Regions from separate parts of the Methylobacterium sp. HJ2 genome, predicted to be linked through region 1. Evidence: predicted binding sites of a transcription regulator. Region 1 holds the regulator's gene; the other holds the start of a gene.

Region 1 (11,195 bases):
GCCGCCGGTGTGGCGCGCGTAGAGCCAGTTGAACAGCGCGGTGCGGGCGCCTCCGATGTGGAGGTAGCCCGTGGGCGAGGGCGCGAAGCGCGTGACGACGGGTGACGACATCGGTCTCGGATGGCAGGTGCGATGCGGACGCTCGGACCGCATGGCATGCGGGCACGAGCAGGGGATACGGGCGACGGACGCGGGAGCGCGGGCGGAAGGGGCGGATCCGGCCGTCCGAGCGGGCGGCTGTAGCATGGCCCCGCCGATGCGTTAAGAATTCGTTGCACGGCGCGAATGGTCACGCCGCAGGGCGGCGCAGGGATGCGGCGAATCGGGACAGGCAGCGCGGGAGGCGGCGCGGGCGGCGCCCTGGCGCTCTTCGGCCCCGCCCGTCCGGCGCTGGGCCGCCTCGTGCCCGCGCTCCGGGGCTGGACAGCGGCCGGCCTCGCGGTCGAGGCCGAGCAGCGGCGCCTGTTCCCCTGGCTGGCGGTCGCGTTCGGGGCGGGCATCCTGGTGTTCTTCGGGCTGGCCGACGGGGCGCCCGTCCTCGCCGCGCCGCTGCTATGCGCCGGGCTCTGCCTCGGGCTGACGCCGCTCCTGGGCGCCCGGCCGGCGGCCCTAGCCCTCGCACTGGCGCTCGCCGCCGGCTTCCTCGGCTTCGCCGCCGCAGCCTGGCGGATGCAGCGCGTCGCGGCGCCCGTGCTGAGCCGTCCCCTGATCGCGCCGCTGTCCGGCATCATCGAATCCCTCGACGAGCGCGAGGAGGGGGCGCGCCTCGTCGTCGTGGTGTCGAGCCTCGGCACGCTCGCGCCGGAGGCCCGGCCGCGCCGGGTGCGCGTCTCCTTCCGCAAGGCGCCGCCGCTCAGGCCCGGCGACACCCTGCGGGCGAAAGCGCGTCTGCTGCCGCCGCCGGAAGCGGCGCGGCCGGGCGGCTACGACTTCGCCCGAGACGCCTATTTCCGGGGGATCGGCGCGGTCGGCTCGCTCATCGGCCCGATCGAGATCGTGCCGCCCGCCGAGCCGCCCGGCCTCGCCCTGCGCACCGCCGCCGGGATCGATGCGGCCCGCAACGCGCTGACGCGCCGGATCGCGGACGCGAACGGGGGGCAGGCGGGCGCCGTCGCGGCGGCGCTCGTCACTGGCAAACGCGGGCTGATCGCGCCGGGCACCAACGACGTGCTGCGCGCCGCCGGGATCTACCACGTGGTCTCGATCTCCGGGCTCCACATGGTGCTGGCGGCCGGCGTCGTGTTCTGGCTGGTGCGCGCGGCGCTGGCCCTCGTGCCGCACCTCGCCCTGCTCTGGCCGATCAAGAAGATCGCCGCCGCGGTCGCGATGGTGGGCGTCAGCGCCTATTGCGCCTTCTCGGGCTGGGACATCGCGGCCGAGCGCTCGCTGGTGATGACCCTGATCATGCTGGGGGCCATCCTGGTCGATCGCCCGGCCCTGTCGATTCGCAACCTCGCGCTCGCGGCCCTCGTGGCCCTGGCCCGCGAGCCCGAGGGGCTGCTCGGACCGAGCTTCCAGATGTCGTTCGGCGCGGTCGCGGGCCTGATCGCCTGCGCCCGGCTGTTCGACGGGCGCCTGTTCCGGCGCGAGGGCGCCGGCCGGCTCGGGCGGATCGTCGCCGGAGCCCTTTCGGGGATCGTCGGCACCCTCGCCACGACGCTGGTGGCGCAGGTCGCGACGGCGCCCTTCGCGACGTTCCACTTCCAGACCGTCCAGCCCTTCGGGATCGTCGGGAACGCGCTGACGCTGCCGCTGGTCTCGCTCGCGGTGATGCCCTCGGCGGTGATCGGCATCCTCGCCTATCCGTTCGGCCTCGACCTGCCGGTCTGGTGGCTGATGGGGCAGGCGGTGCGCGGCATGCTGGCGATCTCGGGCTGGATCGCCGGGTTCGGCGGCGCGATCCTGGTGGTGCCGGCCTTCGGTTCCGCCGCCCTGGGGCTGCTCGCCGGGGCGCTGGTCCTCTCCACCCTGCCGGCATCGCGCCTGCGCTGGCTCGCGCTCGCGCCGGGCCTCGCGGGGCTCGGGCTGGCCGCCGTGCCGGAGCGCTACGACCTCTACGTCGATCGCCAGGGCTCCGGCGCGGTGCTGCGCGGGACGGATGGCCGGCTCGCGATCCTCGGGAAACCGTCCGGATTCGTGCTGGAGCAATGGCTGAAGGCGGACGGCGACGGGCGCAGACCCGCGGAACTCGCCAGTGCCGGCCGCTGCGACCCGGTCGGCTGCGTGGCGCGGCTCGCGAACGGGCGCGCCGTGGCGCTGGTCAAGGACCGACGCGCCTTCGCGGAGGATTGCGCCCGGGCCGCCCTCGTGATCTCGAGCCTCGCGGCCCCCGTCGGCTGCGAAGCGTCCCTGGTGATCGACCGCCGCTACCTCGCGCGGCACGGCGCCGTCGGGCTGCGCCCGACCCCGGACGGGTTCGCCGTCGCACGGGCGCGCGCCGCTCGCAGGTCTGATCCGGCGGTCGCACCGGATCCGGCACCGCCGAAGCCGCCGATCCGGGGATCGCCCCCCGACGAGCCGGGCGGACCGGCCGAGGAACCCGGCGAGAGCGAGGCGCCCGCGAACGAATCGCTTCAGTAGCGCCGGACGAGGCTGACGAGGCGGCCCTGGATCCGCACCCGGTCGGGCCCGAGCACGCGCGTCTCGTAGGCAGGGTTGGCCGCCTCCAGGGCGATCGAGGAGCCGCGCTTGCGCAGACGCTTCAGCGTCGCCTCCTCGTCGTCGATCAGCGCCACGATGATGTCGCCCGTATTGGCCGTGTCCTGCTTGCGGATGACCACGAGGTCTCCGTCGAGGATGCCGGCCTCGACCATCGAGTCGCCGCGGACCTCCAGGGCGTAGTGCTCGCCGCCCGCCAGGAAGTCCGGCGACAGGGTGATGGCCGAGCTCTGGTTCTGGATCGCGGCGATCGGGGTGCCGGCCGCGATCCGGCCCATGACGGGGATCGAGATCGCGCGACCGCTCTCGTCGGTCGCATGAGTCGTGGCCGGGCGCGGCGGGGTCTTGCCCTTGCCGCCCTCCACGACGCTCGGGGTGAAGCGCCGCGCCTCGGGCGGGGTGGCCTGGGCGGCAGCGGCGGTCGCGATCTCGCCGAGGCTCTCGGGGATGCGGATCACCTCGATGGCCCGCGCCCGGTTCGGCAGGCGGCGCAGGAAGCCGCGCTCCTCCAGGGCGGTGATCAGGCGATGGATGCCGGATTTCGACTTGAGATCGAGCGCATCCTTCATCTCGTCGAAGGACGGCGGGACGCCACTCTCGCGCATCCGCTGCTGAATGAAGCGCAAGAGATCCAGCTGTTTACGCGTCAGCATCGGGCGGCACTCGCATTCGGACCAAGCGGGTAGGACGACCGCGAACCACGGCCTCGGAAACAAACCACGAACACGTTAAACGTTCCGCAAGTGTTCCGCAAGCCTGGCCGAGCGATCGCGCCTGCGCGCGGTTAGGGCGCGGTGCTGCTCCGAGTGCGTCGGATCCCTGCGACGAGTTCGGTCTCCCGGTCGAGGATCGCCGCCTGGGCCGGCCCGCCACCAAGGATGTTCAGCGCTGTGCTTTGCGCCGGTCCGGGCTCGGACGGCTCGCGCTGCGGCAAATCCGCTGGCGCTCCAGAGCCGTCGAACAGGACCGCTGCGCGGCGCATTGTTCTTGCTCACGCGATAGGAGACGAATCGTGGCCTTGATCTTCGCTCTACTTCTCATCCTGCCTCCGCTGGGGATCGCCGTTCTCGACCTTCTCCGGATGCGGGCCACCCGCGCTCTGTGAGATGGGTCACACATTCGTGTGATCGCAGACCTCAGGACGCACGAAGGCCGGCCCGCCGCGCTGCGACCGCGGCAACGCGACGAGTGATTCTGCCGCCGGCTGATCCAACGCCTCCGCGAAATCCCTGCGCCGACGGCGCCCCGCGACAGCTGGGCCGCTGGTCCTTTGCAGGCTGCGCCGTACTTGTCAGGGACAAAACAACACTTGGAGGACACATGATGCGCGCATCGATCGTCGGATTTGGTCTGGCTCTGCTCTTTCCCCTCGCTGCCCACGCGCAGGATGCGGGCGACCCGGCGGCCGGTGAGAAGGCGTTCGCGCCGTGCAAGGCGTGCCACAATTTCCAGAAGAACGGCGTCGGCCCCGACCTGAAGGGCGTCGTCGGGCGCAAGGCCGGCACCTACGAGGGCTACACCTACTCCGCCGCTCTGAAGAATTCCGGCCTCACCTGGGACGAGGCGAACCTGCACGAGTGGCTCAAGAACCCGAAAGCCAAGGTGCCGGGCACCAAGATGGTCTTCCAGGGCTATCCGGACGACAAGAAGATCACCGACCTGATCGCCTATCTCAAGACGCAGAGCTGACGATAGGGCCGCGGCGCCGCAAGCTGGGCGCGGCACGACGAAAGCCGCCGGGGCCGGTTCCGGCGGTGGTGCGAGCCGAGAGCCCGGGTCATGCCGGCCCGGTTCGGCCGCCCTCCCCATCTGCAGCCGGAGGGCGGCTGCAAGGGTAGCCTCGCACCGATCCGTGTCCTAGCATGGGCGACGATCGCATCGGGGGATGGTGCTGCGATGATCGTGTTTCAGCTCATCTACGCGTCGCGCCCGTTCGGATTCGATCAATCCATCCTCAACGGCATCCTCTCGCAGTCGCGCCGATGCAATACCCGGGACGGCATCACGGGCGCCCTCATCTGCCGAGCGGATATCTATCTGCAGATGCTGGAGGGCTCCGAAGAGGCGCTGATGGCCACCTACGGCCGGATCGAGCGCGACGATCGGCACCTGGAAGTCAAGCGGCTGTCCTACGAACCGGTGCGCGAACGCCTGTTTCCCGGCTGGGCGATGCGCGATGATCCCGCGCGGTCGTTGATGTGGACCCAGGCCGAGGTCGCGGACGGCGCGCTCGCAGGGGCGACGCCGAAGCAGGTGCTCACGATCTTCGAGCGTCTCGCGGCAATGCCGGCTTGAGCACAGCGCAGGGACGGCTTCGCCGCCTCGGCTGAGAGGCTGAGACGACGCGGCCTATACGGCCCGACTCTGCGAAGCGATCTGCCCGACATCGAACAATCGTTGCGCGAGAAGCACGGCAGTCGGCGCATCGACCGCCGATGCATCCGCTCCGACCCGCTCGACCAGATCCGGATGGGCCAGGAAGACCGGACCGCCGACCATGACGCCGATGAAGGGATTGCGGGACGCCTTCCGGACGGATCGGATGGCCGTGGCGAGTTGCTCGAGCCGGCCCTCGTGGCTGAGCGTCAGGCCCACGACGGCGAACCATTCGGAGGCGACCAGCCGGGCGATCTCCTCCGGCTGGGACGCCAGGCCGTTCGCCACCGCCCAGCCCGCCCGGCGCATGAACTGCTCGATGATCCGCACGCCGAACGTATGCTCCTCCCCGGGTGCACTCATCAGGAGCACTTGCCGGATACCGAGGGTCGCGGTGGCACGCCCGTCTGCGCGAAACCGCGACAGGAGGAGCTGAAGGCGGGCCACGCCGGTCGTCACCTCGAGGAAATCGCACAGATCCTCATCCCACATCCGGCCGAGCAGGGCCGCCGCCGGCGCCAGGAGATCGAGGAACAGGTGCTCGACGGCGTAGCCCTTCTCGACGAGCGCGGCGAAGGCATCGACCGCGGGCGCGACGTCCGGGCCGAGCACCAAGTCCGTGAACCCGGCGACCTGTGCGGGTTCGAGCTTGGCCAGGGCTTTGGGTTGATCGGGCACGAGGCCGCGGTGCCGGAGCACCAGCCGCGGGATGATCTCGGCTTGAACGACGCTGCCCAACGCCAGGCAGCGCGCACGCGCCTCTTCCGCCGCCCGCTTGCGCGCGTAGGCCTGACGGGCCTTCGCCAAGCGCTCGGCATCGTGGATTGCCGGGTCGGACCCGCGCGCATCGAGCGAAGCTAGATCCTGCATCGTCTCCGCCCCCGCGTCGGTGTGTCGGCGACCTTGATGATCTGCCGCTCGTTGCGGGGCATCAGAGCCGCAGCCGGCGCCGATGTCAAAACCCGCCCCCGCGCGGGCGCGCGACGCGCGCGGCTGCAAGGCCCGCTCGGCCTGCGGCGGGCCTCGGAACGCGGGCCGCGCGATCCAGGGGCCGGCCGAATCGGCGCGGATACTGGGGACTCCGCCCCCGGAGAGGGTCCCGATCGCGCGGCGACGCGGCCCACGTCCCCTGCCGAGACGGCCTGATCGCGAGGTGACATGAAGCGGCCGATGCAGCCCGTTGCTCCGGCAAGGCGCTCGGCATGAGGAGGCGGCCCGGGTGAGACGGCGGCGTCGCCCTCCGAAACCCCGTGGCGAAGGGTCCGCCGGCCTCGACAGCCGCGCTCCGGTCCATACAGTGCCGCGGATGCGCTTGGCCGGTTCCGCCCTCGTCCTCATCGCCATGCTCGGCGCCATCGCCAGCGGCCCTGACGCCGTGGCATCCGGGCGCGCTCGCGCATCCGTCGATCCCGTTCGGCCGTCCGCCTCCGAGGCCACGCGCTTGGTCCGCGCTCACGTCACGAACGGCTTCGTCACCGTGGAGCAGACCCTCGCCTATGCGCAGCGGCTCCGGCCGGAGAGCTTCCGGGTCGATCGCATCTGGGCCGAGAGGCGCGCGGGCGAGCCCTTCATGCGCGTCCACCTCTGCTACTGGCTGCGCAATCCCGGCATCCCGGCCCAGCCCACCTGCGGGATCGACTACATCGTCGCCGTCGATCCGACGCACGTCGCGCTCGCGGAGCCGCTGGACGGCCTCGGCCGTGATCTGCAGGCCGGGCGAGACGCCTTCGTCCGGGCCATCGATCACGAGCTGGCCTTGCAGCGCAGGCCCGCCGAGAAGGCCCTGAGAGACATCCTGGCCCCGGTCAATCCGTACGACTGGCGGTAGGTCGTACGCCGCGGACCGCCGAACCCGCAGGCGCGCCGGGAGGCACCCTCCGGGCCGGGTTGCCAGGAGATCCGGCCCTCTGCGCCGTATACGCCCTGCCTAGATCCCTGCCCTGGTCAGGGCGGGTCTCCCGGTGCGCCCGACGGATCCGTGCGAAAGGGCCGGGACCGGACCGTGCGGGAGACCTTGTGCCTTGACGAAGCGCCTCCAAACGTAGTCAAACGCGCCTCCGACGCCCCGAAACCGCCAGAGTTGACAACGGGTTCGATGCGTCTGCCGGTGTAGCACAGCGGTAGTGCAGCGGTTTTGTAAACCGAAGGTCGGGAGTTCGATCCTCTCCACCGGCACCACGAACAGCGCAGGTTTTCAGTAAACGGCGGATCTGTTCGAGACATCGGCAGCCTATCGGCGCACGGCGCGGCTCCGGATGCTTCTCGGAACGCCTCGTCCCTCTGCGCGCACGGGCATTTCCGACAAGTAGATCCATCGTGATCCGCCCTCGCCAATCCGTCCGACCGCACGTGCGTCCTCGACTGGCCTGACGCCGCGTCGAGCGCGGCTGTGGCAGTGGCTCGCGGGCCCGGAGAACATTCCTCGGCGCGGCACGTTGTGCCCCTCGGTCGGCAGCCGACCCCGCGGTCGGCAGCCGACCCGTCGCGCGCGGGCTTCCCCCCGTCCCGGCCCGACACTGCGTCGAGGAGACGATCGTGGAGCCATCGACCCTGGCCGCGGCACGGCCGGAGCACGTGTCGCCGGAGCGGATTCGGGCTCCGCGGCCGGGCGCGGCGCCTGTCGTCGGAGCCCGGGTATGAGGTCGCGGATCGCCGCGTGGCTCGAGATCCTGGGCGATCAGTTCTGGCTGCGGCCGGCCCTGATCGTGTGCGCGTGCCTGCTACTGGGACAGATCGGGATCGGGTTCGAGGCCGCCCGGGACCTCGGCCCGGATGCGTCGGCCGCGCACTGGGGCTATTCCGGCGGCGCCGAGGGCGCACGCGCGCTCCTCAGCGCCATTGCGTCCTCGACCATCGGGGTCGCCGGCACGACCTTCTCGATCACGATCGCGGCGCTGTCCCTGGCATCGGGTCAGATGGGGCCGCGCCTGCTGCGCAACTTCACCCGCGACGCGCGCAACCAGGTCGTGCTCGGGATCTTCCTCGGCACCTTCGCCTACGCCCTGGCGGTGCTGCGCACCGTGCGCACCGTCGCGGAGCAGTCCTTCGTGCCGCACCTCGCCATCACCGGGGCGATCGGGCTGGCGCTGATCTGCCTCGGCACCCTGGTCTGGTTCGTCCACCACATCGCCGCCAGCATCAACGTCGAGACCGTGGTCGACGCGGTACACCGCGATCTCTGCGCGGCGGTCGCCGCCCGGACGCTGGACGCGGCCGATCTCGCGCCGCCGGCTGATCCGCCGCGGGGCGGCGCGGTCGCGGGCACGGGCAGCGGCTACCTCCAGGCCCTCGACCCCGCCGCCCTGGCCGATTGGGCGGCGGCGAAGGGCGTGGTCGTGGCGCTGCGCGTGCGCCCGGGCGCCTACGTACCCGCCGGCTACCCCGTCGCCCAGGCCTCGCGCGCGGTGGCGGACCTGCCCGAGATCCTCGACGCCGCCCTGACCTTCGGGCGCCGCCCGGCCGCGCTGCAGGATCTCGAATACGCGGTGCGCCAGCTCAGCGAGATCGCCGTGCGGGCCCTCTCGCCCGGGATCAACGATCCGTTCACGGCCGGCAGCGTGGTCGATCACATGGGGGACGCGCTCGCCAGGATCGCCCCGCGCCACCTGCCGACGGGCGCCGTGGCGCGGGACGGGCGCGTCGTCCTCGTGCATCCGGTCACGGATTACGGCGGGCTCTGCGACGCGATGTTCCACATGATCCGGCAGAACGCCGCGGGCTCCGTGCACGTGCTCGGCCGGATGCTGGACGTGCTGACGCGGGTCGCCGAGATCGAGCGCCGCGCCGACCGCCGGGCTGAGCTCGCCCGCCACGCCGGCCTCGTCATCGCGGCGGCATGCCGGGACGTGGCGGATCCGGACGACCGCGCCGACCTGGAGGAGCGCCATCGCCGCTTCCAGGCCTCGGCCTGCGCCTAGAGGGCCGTCCGCGACCGGAGGCGGGCAACCCCGTCACGCAAGGGGTCGGCCCCGATCGCGGTGCGCTGCGGGACCGGGCATCCGCAGCGGCGGAACGCGCCGGCCTGGTCCGCCGACGCGGGCGTCCGGCTCGGCCGGACGCGGCGTCCTAGGCGGCGGCGAGCCAGGAGCGGGCCTCGTCGATGCGGGCGCGCTCGAACACCTTGATCTGCGCGGGCGAGACGAAGCTGAAGGTCTCGGCCAGCATCTTGAGCCACTGCGCGTCCGTCACCAGGGCGACGTGGCTGACGCCCTTCATCATCGAGAGGCCGAAGCGCGGATCCTTGAAGAAGGCCGCCGGCTCCATGCCCTCGAAGGCGCGGATGTCCTCCAGGAGCTTGATCTTGCCGCCCTTGTCGAGATCGGCCTTCATCGCGGTCATCACCGCGTTCATCTCCTCGTCGGTGATCTTCCCGTCGACCACGATCTCGGCGACGTTGGCATCCGGCTTCTTGGTGTAGCTCAGCACTGGTCGGGCTCCTCGCGGCCGTCCGGGCCCTTCGCGGGCGTCGGCGGCCCGGCACTCTCCTACAAAAAGCTCTGCGGGTCGACATCGACGGCGACCCGCACGTTCCCGCGCGGACGGGGGGCGCGCGCGAGCCAGTCGCGCAGGTAGCCCTGAAGGTCCACGCCGCGCTCGGTCTTCACCAGCAAGCGGAAGCGGAAGCGCCCGCGCACCAGGGCGAGCGGAGCCTCGGCCGGCCCGAGCACCATCACGCCGGCCGGCGGGTCGGCCGCGCGCGCGAGCGCCTGTCCCTGCGCCTCCGCCGCCTCGCGCTCGGCCGCCGAGACGATCAGGGCCGCGAGCCGGCCGAAGGGCGGCAGGCCCGCGGCCTCGCGCGCGGCAACCTCCTCCGCATAGAAGCGCTCGGCGTCCCCCGAGAGCAGCGCCGCGATCACCGGATGGGTCGGCTGGTAGGTCTGGACCAGGGCCCGGCCGGGCCGCTCGCCGCGGCCCGCGCGCCCCGTCACCTGCTGCAGCAGCTGGAAGGTGCGCTCGGCCGCGCGCGGATCGCCGGAGGTGAGGCCGATATCGGCATCGAGCACCCCAACGAGGGTGAGGTGGGGGAAGTTGTGGCCCTTGGCGACGAGCTGGGTGCCGACGACGATGTCGCATTCGCCGGCCGCCACGGCCTCGAGCTCGTGGCGCAGCCGCTCGGCCCCGCCGGGAAAGTCGCTCGACAGCACGATGATGCGCTGGTCCGGGAACAGCTCGGCGGCCTCCTCGGCGATGCGCTCGACGCCGGGGCCGCAGGCCGTCAGGTTGTCGAAGGTGCCGCACTCGGCGCAGGCCTGCGGCCGGGGCTCGGCGTAGCCGCATTGGTGGCAGACCAGCGCCTTGCGGAAGCGGTGCTCGACGAGCCAGGTCGAGCAGTTGCGGCAGCGGTAGCGGTGGCCGCAGGCCCGGCAGAGCGTCAGCGGCGCATAGCCCCGCCGGTTGAGGAACAGCAGCGACTGCTCGCCGGCCGCGAGGTTCGCCCGCATGGCGGCCACGAGCGGCGGGCTCAGGAAGCGGCCGCGCTCGGGCGCGTCGAGGCGCATGTCGATGGCGCGGATGTCGGGCAGGCGCCGGCCGCCGAAGCGCTCGGGGAGCCGGACGTGGCGGTAGCGCCCGCGTTCGGCGTTCACCCTGGTCTCGATCGAGGGGGTGGCCGAGGCCAGCACCACCGGACAGCCCTCCAGGCGCCCGCGCACCACCGCCATGTCGCGGGCGTGGTAATGCACCCCGTCCTCCTGCTTGTAGGCGGCCTCGTGCTCCTCATCGACCACGATCAGGCCGAGCCGGCGGAAGGGCAGGAACAGGGCCGAGCGGGCGCCGACGACGACCGCCGCATCGCCCGACGCCACGGCCGCGCGCAGGCGCTCGCGCCGCTTGCCGCCGATGCCGGAGTGCCAGGCGGCCGGGCGCACGCCGAAGCGGGCCGCGAACCGGTCGAGGAATTGCGCGGTGAGCGCGATCTCCGGCATCAGGATCAGGGCCTGGCGCCCGGCGCGGACGCAATGGGCCACGGCCTCGAAATACACCTCGGTCTTGCCCGATCCGGTGACGCCCTCGAGCAGGATCGTGCCGCCGCCCGCCTCGGGGCGCGGGAGACCGGCCTCTCCGGCCTCCGGCGGCCGCAGGCCCGGGACGAGATCGAGCGCCGCCGCCTCCTGCGCGGCCGAGAGCGGCACGCGCGGGTGCTCCGGGTCGGGCGGGGGCGC
Region 2 (11,195 bases), on a different contig from region 1:
GCGTGCGTGCTGGCAGAAAGGCTGGCAGGACGGCCGACAGGAGGGGCGGCAGGTCGAGCAGTCCCGGGGTGATGCTTGGCTGCACGCGGCGCGCGCCCTGTCTCCGTCGGGATCGTCGGCGCTGGTGGCGGGCGACGCCGCGTCGGCGGGGCCCCCGATACCCGGGCAGGAGCTGCTCGCGAAGTCCGTCCAGGGGCATCACCTGCGCGCGGCGCGCGCGCTGCTCGGCTGGGCGATGCAGGATCTCGCCGGTCGCAGCGGGCTGTCCCTCTCCACCGTCCGGCGCATGGAGGAGAACGCCGAGACCGTGCTGGACCGGAACCGCCGGGCGGCGCTCACGACCCTGGAGCAGGGCGGCATCCGCTTCCTGGTTCTGACGGACGGCACCCTGGCGCTCGCGACGCAGAAGGGGGAGGCCGGACCGGGCCGAACCCGATCGGCGCGATCGGCGATTCCGCGGACGGCCGGGCCGGAATGCCCGACGCTCGGCGCGGCCTCCAAGGGCCGGTGCCGGTCGCAGAACGGCCGTGTCGGGAGCTTCACCCAGCCGCGCGGCACCGGCCCGGGCAGGGTCTGCGCCGACGGCCCTGGCGCTTCGCGCGCCGCCCCCTTCAGCCCCCCTGCGCCACCAAGCCCTCGGCGGCGATCCAGTCGCGGGTGCGGTCGAGCGCCCGGGTGAGCCGGTCGAACAGGGCGTCGATCTCGTCCTCGGAGATCACCAGGGGCGGGCAGACGGCCACGCGGTCGCCCGCCAGCGCGCGCACGATCAGCCCCTCGGCCTGGGCGAAGGCGACGCAGCGGGCGGCCACCCCCGCCTTCGGCTCGTATTGCGCCCGGCTCCGCTTGTCGGCGACGATCTCGAGCCCGCCGATCAGGCCGAGGCCGCGCGCCTCTCCCACGATCGGGTGCTCGGCGAGTGCCGAGAGCCGGGCCTGGAAGCGCGGGGCCTTCGCGGCGGCGCCCTCGACGATGCGGTCCCGCCGGTAGATCTCGATCGTCTTCAGGGCGACCGCGCAGGCGACCGGATGCCCCGAATAGGTGGTGCCGTGGCCGAAGGTGCCGATCTTGCGGCTCTGGTCGAGCATCGCCTCGTAGAGCGGCGGGTCGATCGTCAGCCCGCCGAGCGGCACGTAGCCCGAGGTCAGCGCCTTGGCGAAGGAGAGGCTGTCCGCCCGAATGCCGAGGGCCTCGCTGCCGAACCACGTGCCGAGCCGGCCGAAGCCGCAGATGACCTCGTCGGCGATGAGGCGCACGTCGTGGCGGGCCAGCACCGGCTGGATCGCCGCGAAGTAGCCCTCGGGCGGCACGATGGCGCCGCCCGCGCCCATCACCGGCTCGGCGATGAAGGCCGCCACCGTGTCGGGGCCTTCGCGCAGGATCAGGTCCTCGAGCTCGGCCGCGAGGCGCTCCGAGAAGGCCTGCTCGCTCTCGCCGGCTTGCGCGAAGCGGTAATGGTGCGGGCAGGCGGTGTGCAGGAAGCCCGGCAGCGGCAGATCCCAATCGGTGTGGTTGGCCGGCAGCCCGGTCATCGAGGCGCTCGCCACCGTGACGCCGTGATAGCCCCGGTTCCGGGCGATGATCTTCTTCTTGCGCGGCCGGCCGAGGGCATTGTTGTAGTACCACGTCAGCTTGACCTGGGTGTCGTTCGCCTCCGAGCCCGACGAGGTGAAGAACACCTTCGAGGTCGGGATCGGCATCAGTTCCTTGAGCACCTCGGCCAGCTCGATCGCCGGATCGTGGCTGCGGCCGGAGAACAGGTGCGTGAACGGGAGCCGGGCCATCTGCGCCCGGGCGGCCTCGACGAGTTCCGCGTTCGAGTAGCCGAGCGCCGTGCACCACAGCCCGGCCATGCCCTCGATATAGGGCCGGCCCTCGGTGTCGTAGACGTAGACGCCCTCGCCGCGCTCCAGCACCAGGGGCCCGGCGGCGCGATGCGCATCGAGGTTGGTGTAGGGATGGATCAGGGTCTCGACGTCGCGGGTGGCGAGGTTCGACAGCATGGGGCGACTCGTGCAGGAAGCCTGAGGCGGACCCGCGACGGATGCGGATCCCGTGACGGATCCCGCCACACTACCGGCCCGATGCCCGTCCAGTAACCCCGCACGCGCCCGCTCAGACACACCGGACCGAAACGGCCCCCGATGCTCGACCCCGCCCAGATCGTCGCGACGCCCGCGCCCGGCCGCGCCTGCGGATCCTGCACGCTGTGCTGCAAGGTCTACGACGTCCCCGCCGTCGAGAGCGTGGCCGGGCAATGGTGCCGCCATACCCTCGCGGGCAAGGGCTGCGCCATCCACGCCGCCCGGCCCGACCATTGCCGGGCCTTCCACTGCCTCTGGATGACGGAGGCCTGGCTCGGACCGGAATGGAAGCCGGACCGCGCCCGGATGGTGCTCGCCCTCGATCCGGCGACGCGCAACATGAACGTGCAGGTCGATCCGGGCCAGGCGAACGCGTGGCGCCGCGAGCCCTATCTCGGCCAGCTCCGGCGCTGGGCCGCGGCCTCGATCCCGAAGGGCCGCCACGTCCTCGTCCACGTCAACAAGGCGACGATCGCGGTGCTGCCCGACCGCGACGTGGCGCTCGGCATCCTCGGACCCGACGATCGCGTGGTCTCGCGCCCGCGCATGACCCCGCAGGGGCCCACGCTGGACATCGAGGTGCGGGCGGGGTGAGGCGGGGCGGATAGGGACGCAGGGCGGGGGCTGCGATCGCAAGGCGAGCCGCTGACGCGTGCGGAACTCTGCTTCGGTTTCCTACCCGTCCGCTTCCGGACCGCCGATGCGTCGAACCGAACGGTGCCGCCGGGCTCGCTTCCGACTCCCTGCGGAAGCTGTGCCAGTTTGCGTTGCACCGGAACGGTTCAGTGTCATCGGCATGGGCTTGCCGGTCCCCCTTCGAAAGACTGACCGTTGGCGAAAATCGATTTCATAGTCCTCACCGTCGTCATGGCGCTGAATTCGCCGGTGGCGGCTGCCGCATGCGATATTCCGTTTCCAGCCAAGGGCTCCATCGTCTCCTGGCCCAAATCTCTATTCGCTGCCAAAGTAGAGACTTTGAGAGTACGGGAGGTGTCAGAGGTCGAACGGTACGCGTGGGTTCGCGTTGTTGAACCGTTGGCTGGAAACTTGCCACGCGAATTTGGCGTGATCTATGATACATCAAGTTGTGGCGCCTATTTCCAGACCGGACAGACTGGAGTTGCGGGCTTCGTCGCTTTGCCTCCCGAGGAGTGGAAAGGCGACTACCACTACTCATCGAACTCGATAGCTGGAACCTGGGCCGATGCCGTATTTGTAAGTGGATGGCTGACGCTTGGGAGATGAGGGCTGCCTTCCGCCTTGAGTCGACGTTGCGGGAGGTCCGGCGAACGACCGATTTGGAGGAACGCAGTCGACGTTTCAGGCGGCCGGGCTGGGGCGTCGGCGGCCCCTCAACGCGTCAGCCCGACCGCGTTCCGCCCCACCCTCACGCCCGCGCCCCGATCCGGTCGAGCACCCGGGCCAGGTCGGCCGGGTCGATCCGGAAATCCCGCAGGTGATCGCGGCGCTCGCCCGGCTCCGCGGCGCCGTAGAGGGCGTGGTAGCCGTGCCGGCGCGCGGCGGCGATGTCGCGGTAATACGGGTCGGGGAAGCTGTCGGGGGCGAGGTGGACCACGTTCGTGCCGGGGCGGCAGAACACGGTGTTCACGAGTCCGGCGCCCTTGATCCCCACCACCGCCTCGGCCGCCGCGAACAGCGCGACCTGCGCGCGAATGCTCATGCGCTCCGTATCGAGCACCCGGAACCCGCGCGCGGCGAGCAGCGCCAGGATCGGCGCGCGGTCGAGGAGGCTGCGCCCGCGTAAGGGGTTGCGGTCGACGAAGAGGCGCAGACCCCAAGCTCCCCGCCGCACGGAAGCGGCCCGCGCGCCGAGCGTCGCGGACGGCCAGCGGCCGACCCGCCCGCGCAGCACCGCGTCGAGATGGGCGAGCGCCTCCGGGGACTTGGCGACGCCCGCGTGCTTGACCGGCGTCGCCCAATACAGGGCGGGCACCGCGTAGGCGGTATCGGGATCGACGAAGCGGATCGCCACGTCCCGCTCGGGCCCGAGGAACAGCCGGGTCGCGCGCTCGCGCATTCGGTTGTTGAACCAGTCCTGCCGCGGCAGCAGCAGGGTGATGGTCCGGCCCGGATGGCGGTGGCGCAGAACCGCGACGGCCTTCAGGCGCGGCATGTCCTCCAGGAGCCAGTGCCCGTAATTGAACGAGCCCTGGTTGCCGACGTAGAGGGCGGGCCCCTCCGGCGCGAGCGGCTCGGCCTCGGAATCCAGGGCGAGGGGCCCCGCCATCAACCGGTCCTCTGGCGGATGGCTCTCGTAGATCGCCCGCCGCGCGCCGGGCGGGCCGACCATCAGGACGTTGCGCCTCAGGGTCGCGTCGGCGACGCGCACGAGGAGGCTCGGTGGGCCTGCGCCGTGGACCGGCCGGGTCGTGGCCTCGACGAGGTCGAGGCGGGGGGATTCGGGCAGGCGGAGGCTGTCGGGCACCGGCCAGCGGTAGCGCCAGGCTGGGTAGAGCTCGGCCACGATCTCGGCCGCGCCGTCCGCGTCGAGCCCCTCCGGCACGGGGACGAGCCCGCCCGCCGGATAGAGCGCGTCGGGCGCGCAGGAGACGTAGGCTTTCATGCGAGGCGGATCATCCGGCTTCGGGCGGGCGCGGCGCCTTCTGGCACAGGGGCCGCGGCGGCGCGAGCGGTGCGCGCGCGAATCGCACCGGCGCCACCTTGCGGGCCGCCACGGAACACCGCATATTGCATAGAACAAATCAGGAACATACAGCCACGCCGGCTTTGCCTGTGGATGGCTCGGAATGCGGATCGCCCGATGGGAAGCCCGATGAGAACCGCCGACAAGCAGATCGCCGACACCCTGGTGAAGTTCGGCGAACCCTTCGCTGGGAACGTCTGGCGGGTGCAGGGCACGGCCGTGATCTATCACAAGACCCTGGAGCGCATCGCCGCCCAGGCCGGGATCAGCTTCGACCCGCCGACGATCGTGCGCGCCGAGCGCGACGAGGCGGTGCTCCTGGTGACCGGGCGGCTGCCCGGCGCCAAGCCCGGCGCGGAGCGCGTGGCGTGGTCGATCGGCGAGGCGCTGGTCAACGTGAACTACCGGGTCTCGGGCAAGCAGGCCGCCTATGTCTGGGCGATGGCCGAGAAGCGCGGCAAGGACCGCGTCATCCTCAAGCTGATCGAGCTGCACGGCCTCGTCTACAGCGAGGAGGAGGCCGACGAGTTCCGCGGCGGCCGCCTCGCCGAGGTGCAGGCGGTGGACGAGGATTTCGACGCCCCCGGCTTCGACGAGGTCACCGAGGCCGAGGCCGACATCAAGCGCGCCATCGACGCCGCCGACAGCGTCAACGCCGTCACCGACCTGATGCTGTCGGGGGAGACGCAAGGGGCGCTCGCCGCCATGTCCCAGGGCACCCGCGACGAGGTGCGGGACTACGCCAAGGCCCGCCTCGTGGCTTTGGGCTGGCCGGGGGGCAAGGGCCGCCGCCGCGCGGCCTGATCCGGCTCCGCACGCCGGATGACACCCGAGGCGACACCGACACGGACGGGGCCGGATGGGCCGGTCCCCGGAGCAGGAGAGACGCACCATGCGACGCGCGCACGCCCGAGGCCGGGACGAGGCCTTCTCGATCGAGACCCTGAGCTACAGCCCGACGCGCCTCGTGCGGCTCGGCCGCCGCAAGGTCGCGATGCTGTTCCAGCCCGCCGAGCCGGGCGCGCCCTGGCAGCTCTACCCCCATCCCGACACCTTCCCGGGTCTCGCCTTCGAGGGGCTGCCCGCGCCGTTGCGACCGGAATTCATGCCCTTCCGGGATCTGGAGGCCGTCGAGGTTTTCCTCGGTCTGAGAACGGCTTCGGACCCGGGGACGCTGGCGATGGCGGCTTGAGGCCGCGCTTGCGTCCGGCGGGAGTGATCATTATTTAACCACTTGATATCACGCGTATTCCGCCGCCACCCGCCGGGTCGGTGCGCCGGAACCCGTGGGGCCTCCCGCCCCCGCGACACGGACAGGTAGCCTTGGCAGAGACAAACGATCCGGGGGCCGGCGCGCCGCCGCCGCCCGCCAGCGACATCCGCCCCGTCTCCATCACCGACGAGATGCGCCGCTCCTACCTCGATTACGCCATGAGCGTGATCGTCTCGCGCGCGCTTCCCGACGCGCGCGACGGGCTGAAGCCGGTGCACAGGCGCATCCTGTACTCCGCCTTCGAGTCCGGGCACCTGCCGGAGCGCAAATACGTCAAATCGGCCCGCATCGTCGGCGACGTGATCGGCCTCTACCACCCGCACGGCGACCAATCGATCTACGACGCCCTGGTGCGCATGGCCCAGGACTTCTCGATGCGCCTCATGCTCATCGACGGGCAGGGCAATTTCGGTTCGGTCGACGGCGATCCGGCGGCGGCCATGCGCTATACCGAGTCGCGCCTCGCCAAGCCCGCGACGGCGCTGCTCTCCGACATCGACAAGAACACCGTCGACTTCCAGCCGAACTACGACGAGTCGCGCGAGGAGCCGACCGTCCTGCCGGCCCGGTTTCCGAACCTCCTCGTCAACGGGGCGGGCGGCATCGCGGTGGGCATGGCCACCAACATCCCGCCGCACAACCTCGGCGAGCTGATCGACGCCTGCATCGCCCTGATGGACGATCCGGGCCTGACGGTCGAGGCGCTGACCGAGATCGTGCCCGGCCCCGATTTTCCGACCGGCGGCTCCATCCTCGGCCGCGCGGGGACGCGCCAGGCCTACGCCACGGGGCGCGGCTCCATCATCATGCGGGCGAAGTCCCACGTGGAGGAGCTGCGCAAGGAGCGCGAGGCGCTGATCTTCACCGAGATCCCCTATCAGGTGAACAAGGCGACGCTGATCGAGAAGATCGCCGAGCTGGTGAAGGAGAAGCGCGTCGAGGGCATCTCGGACCTGCGCGACGAATCCGACCGCGACGGCATGCGCATCGTGGTCGAGATCAAGCGCGACGCGATGGCCGAGGTGGTGCTGAACCAGCTCTACCGCTACACGCCGCTGCAATCCTCCTTCGGCTGCAACATGGTGGCGCTGAACGGCGGTCGCCCCGAATTGATGAACCTGAAGGACCTGCTGCAGGCCTTCAACGACTTCCGCGAGGAGGTCGTCTCCCGCCGCACCAAGTTCCTGCTCGGCAAGGCGCGCGAGCGCGCCCATGTCCTGTGCGGCCTCGCCATCGCGGTCGCCAACATCGACGAGGTGATCCGGCTGATCCGGACCTCGCCCGACCCCAACAGCGCCCGCGAGGCCCTGATGGCCCGCGACTGGCCGGCCCACGACATCGCGCCGCTGATCGCGCTGGTCGACGACCCGCGCCACCGCGTCGCCGCGGACGGCACCTACCGGCTCTCGGAGATCCAGGCGCGGGCGATCCTCGACCTGCGCCTGCAGCGCCTCACCGCGCTGGGCCGCGACGAGGTCGGGGACGAGCTGAAGGCGCTCGCCGCCGAGATCGCCGACTATCTCGACATCCTGCGCTCGCGCGCCCGCATCCAGGCCATCGTCAAGCACGAGCTCGCCGAGGTGCGCGCGCAATTCGCGACGCCGCGCCGCACGGTGATCCTCGACTACGATTCGAGCGTCGAGGACGAGGACCTGATCGCCCGCGAGGACATGGTGGTGACCGTGTCCCATGCCGGCTACGTCAAGCGGGTGCCGCTCTCGACCTACCGGGCCCAGCGCCGCGGCGGCAAGGGGCGGTCGGGCATGGCCACGCGGGACGAGGATTTCGTCACCCGCCTGTTCGTGGCCTCGACCCACACGCCGGTGTTGTTCTTCTCCGACCAGGGCCAGGCCTACAAGGAGAAGGTCTGGCGCCTGCCGATCGCGGCGCCGAACGCCCGCGGCAAGGCGCTCGTCAACATCCTGCAATTGCAGGCGCCGGGCGAGCGCATCACCACGATCATGCCGCTCCCGGAGGACGAGGCGTCCTGGGAGACCCTCGACGTGATGTTCGCCACCGCCAGCGGCAACGTCCGGCGCAACAAGCTCTCGGACTTCGTCCAGGTGAACCGCAACGGCAAGATCGCCATGAAGCTCGATCCGGGCGACCACATCGTCCATGTCGAGATCTGCCGGCCCGACCAGAACGTGCTGCTCACCACGGCGGAGGGGCAGTGCATCCGCTTCCCGGTCGAGGACGTGCGGGTGTTCAAGGGCCGCGATTCCACGGGCGTGCGCGGCATCAACCTCGCCAAGGACGACCGCGTGATCTCGATGGCGATCCTCAACCACTTCGAGGCCTCGCCGGAGGAGCGGGCCGGCTATCTGAAGATGCGCCGGGCGGTGATCGGCGACGGGGGCGAGGCCGACGGCGCCGAGGAGGCGGAGGAGGCCACCGTCGAGGCCGCGATCTCGTCGGAGCGCTACACCGAGATGAGCGCCAACGAGCAGTTCGTGCTCACCCTCTCGGAGCGCGGCTTCGGCAAGCGCTCGTCCTCCTTCGAGTACCGGACCTCCAACCGCGGCGGCAAGGGCATCACCGCGATGCGGGTGAACCCGCGCAACGGCAGCCTCGTCGCCTCCTTCCCGGTGGAGAGCACCGACCAGATCATGCTGGTCACCAATGCCGGCCAGCTCATCCGCGTGCCGGTGGACGACATCCGCATGGTCGGCCGCGCCTCGCAGGGCGTGACGGTGTTCAACACCGACAAGGCCGAGCGCGTCGTCTCGGTGGAGCACATCGTCGGCGAGGACGGGGCCGAGGAGGACGAGGCGTAGGGCCCGGAAGCCGAGCGGCCCGCCCGGGTGGCGGGCCGCTCGGGGGGATGTGCGGCGCATCCAGGTCGTCGGGACGGCCGGTGCGTCGGCACCGAGCCCCTCGACCGGGTATCGTCGGGCGGTTCGCGGCGAAGGCGGAGAGGACGCATGTTCACCCACGTCATGATCGGCAGCAACGATCTGGAGCGGGCTCGAGGTTTCTACGACGCCACCTTCGTCGCCTTGGGCGGCACGCCCGGCGAGATGGATGCCCGAGGCAGGCTGATCTACGCCCACGCGGGCGGTCGGCTGATGATCACGACACCGATCGACGGCAAACCGGCGACGGCGGCCAATGGCGGGACCATCGGCATCGCCGCCGCGAGCCGCGACCATGTCCTCGCATGGCACGCGGCCGGCACCGCACAGGGCGGCACCGCGATCGAGAGCCCGCCGGCAGAGCGCCCGAACGGTGCCTTCGTCGCCTACCTGCGCGATCCGGACGGAAACAAGCTCACCGCACGAACCCAGCCGACGCGGTGACGGGAGCCGCAGCTCTCATCGCCGGGATGGCCTGAGGGCGGCGGCCGATGCCGGGGGACCGGGATGGATCGCGGGCCGACCGGGGCGAGGGGCAGCCGGCGTTCGGTTTCGGCCCGAGGCGCGGCTCAGTTCGGCCGGATGGTGACATCGTAGGACGCCGAGGCGTTCACGTTGATCATCTCGCCCCCCGATGGACCCCGCGTCTGAATGTTGCTCATGACGCGAACGTTCAGAATCTTGCAGTCACCCCGAAATGCTTGCTTGATCGTGTCGCACTCTTGGGCCGCCACTTGGTAGAGAGAGCCGCGAGAGGCTGCGAGCTGTTTGATCTGCTCGTCGGACGTCGTTCCGGCCACGAGCGGGAGGTTGATGTTCAGGCTGCTCTCTATCCGAAGCGAATAAGGCCGAGCCGGGGGCGGCGTCTCCGGAGCGGTCGCACTCCTCCCTTGATCTGTCTGCGCATAGCTGTTCGTTGACGCCGCGACGGTGAGACACCCCGCGAGCAAAACGGCTCTTCTGAAATCGCGCATCTGCTTCTCCTGGACGGTCGCAGGTTCGCACATAGGAGGTGCTGTCCATCGGAACAGAACCGGCAGGATTTTAGCCTTTTCGCATCGTTCCCCTGACCCGCCCCGGCAAGGGCTGCCCTGTGCACAGGGCCCAGATCCGACGGTCGCCGCGCGTCCGCCGCGTCCGCGATGGCGCGCGTCTCCCGTCGCATGGCGGCCGGGCCTGATCCTGCCGTTCGCTCGGTTTCCACGTCCATCCTTGACAATGTTCCTGTTTTGTGCTCAATGTCTCGCACCTGCTGCCCGGCGGGCCGGCGCGAGCCGGACCGCCTCGGGGGCCGGCCCCGGAGACCGACCGGGGCCGGTCCGGGCGGCGGGGCGGTGCCCGCGTCCCCGGCTTCGGTCGTCGGGGCCCCGGGCGGCGCTGCCGACGCAGGCCCGTCTCGGGCCGGGCGCGCGACCCGCGAGGAAATGCGCGGGGAGCCGAACCCGGATCTGGGTGGTGCCTCAGGGACACTGGCCCGCCCACTAGGAGGCGGGCTTTGCGCCGGGATAGGCGTCCGTCAGCTAATCGGGGGCACAGGCGACCCGAAGTGCGGCGGTGTGGAGTCGGGCAGCGCTGGAGACACCGCGACGCCAAGACGGCAGGCGCTTCGGGGACCACGCCCGAGCCTCTGCCGCGGAACGCCGGTGAGCCGGCTTTGCAGCAACGTTGCGTCAGGGCTTCGCGGCGTCCCGCGTCACCCCGATCGGCGGATTTCAGCCATGCTCCCGGCGGGACCCCGCGCGGGAGCGCCGCCGCATGTCCGGGCTCCGGGGTCCCGGCCCGGCGGTTCCGTTCCAGGCCGAAATGCTCTAGGTCGGACCCGATGAACCGCACCGCGCTCTATGCCGGCTCCTTCGATCCGGTGACGAACGGCCATCTCGACGTCGTGCGCCAAGCCTGCCGGCTGGTGTCGCGCCTCGTGATCGCCATCGGCGTGCATCCGGGCAAGACGCCGCTGTTCTCCGCCGACGAGCGCGCCGCGCTGCTCGGCGAGACCTGCGGGCCCCTCGCCGAGGCCGAGGGCACGGCGCTCGAGATCGTCACCTTCGCCGACCTCGCGGTCTCGGCGGCGCGGCGCTCCGGCGCCTCCCTGTTCATCCGCGGCCTGCGCGACGGCACCGACCTCGACTACGAGATGCAGCTCGCCGGCATGAACGGCGCGATGGCGCCGGAGGTGCAGACCGTGTTCCTGCCGGCCTCGATCCACGTCCGGCCGATCACCGCGACGCTGGTCCGCCAGATCGCCGCGATGGGCGGCGACGTCTCGCCCTTCGTCCCCGCGCGGGTGGCCGAGCGGCTGGCGACGCGCTTCGCGGCGCAGG

The links. The regulator LexA, encoded in region 1, represses DNA repair genes until DNA is damaged. The targets are predictions, from matches to a motif close to TGTTCNNNNTGTGTTCNG.
Region 2: the regulator LexA is predicted to act here: its motif matches at 4,796-4,813, upstream of ACS5RC_RS09385 (trna delta -isopentenylpyrophosphate transferase).

The regions. Positions count from the first base shown of each region.
Region 1 is NZ_JBWJYM010000002.1:402,088-413,282, forward strand. Features, by position in the region: gene gltX (glutamate--tRNA ligase) at 1-111, opposite strand, end outside; gene ACS5RC_RS06465 (ComEC/Rec2 family competence protein) at 313-2,580, shown strand; gene lexA (transcriptional repressor LexA) at 2,574-3,311, opposite strand; gene ACS5RC_RS06475 (c-type cytochrome) at 3,982-4,347, shown strand; gene ACS5RC_RS06480 (BLUF domain-containing protein) at 4,555-4,953, shown strand; gene ACS5RC_RS06485 (cobalamin B12-binding domain-containing protein) at 5,008-6,033, opposite strand; gene ACS5RC_RS06490 (hypothetical protein) at 6,347-6,862, shown strand; tRNA gene ACS5RC_RS06495 (tRNA-Thr) at 7,138-7,212, shown strand; gene ACS5RC_RS06500 (DUF2254 domain-containing protein) at 7,671-8,951, shown strand; gene ACS5RC_RS06505 (SpoIIAA family protein) at 9,100-9,459, opposite strand; gene ACS5RC_RS06510 (primosomal protein N') at 9,519-11,195, opposite strand, start outside.
Region 2 is NZ_JBWJYM010000003.1:169,338-180,532, reverse strand. Features, by position in the region: gene ACS5RC_RS09410 (helix-turn-helix domain-containing protein) at 1-679, shown strand, start outside; gene ACS5RC_RS09405 (aminotransferase) at 612-2,000, opposite strand; gene ACS5RC_RS09400 (hypothetical protein) at 2,142-2,675, shown strand; gene ACS5RC_RS09395 (hypothetical protein) at 2,913-3,326, shown strand; gene ACS5RC_RS09390 (glycosyltransferase family 61 protein) at 3,469-4,665, opposite strand; gene ACS5RC_RS09385 (trna delta -isopentenylpyrophosphate transferase) at 4,876-5,550, shown strand; gene ACS5RC_RS09380 (hypothetical protein) at 5,639-5,938, shown strand; gene gyrA (DNA gyrase subunit A) at 6,070-8,796, shown strand; gene ACS5RC_RS09370 (VOC family protein) at 8,944-9,318, shown strand; gene ACS5RC_RS09365 (hypothetical protein) at 9,444-9,848, opposite strand; gene coaD (pantetheine-phosphate adenylyltransferase) at 10,697-11,195, shown strand, end outside.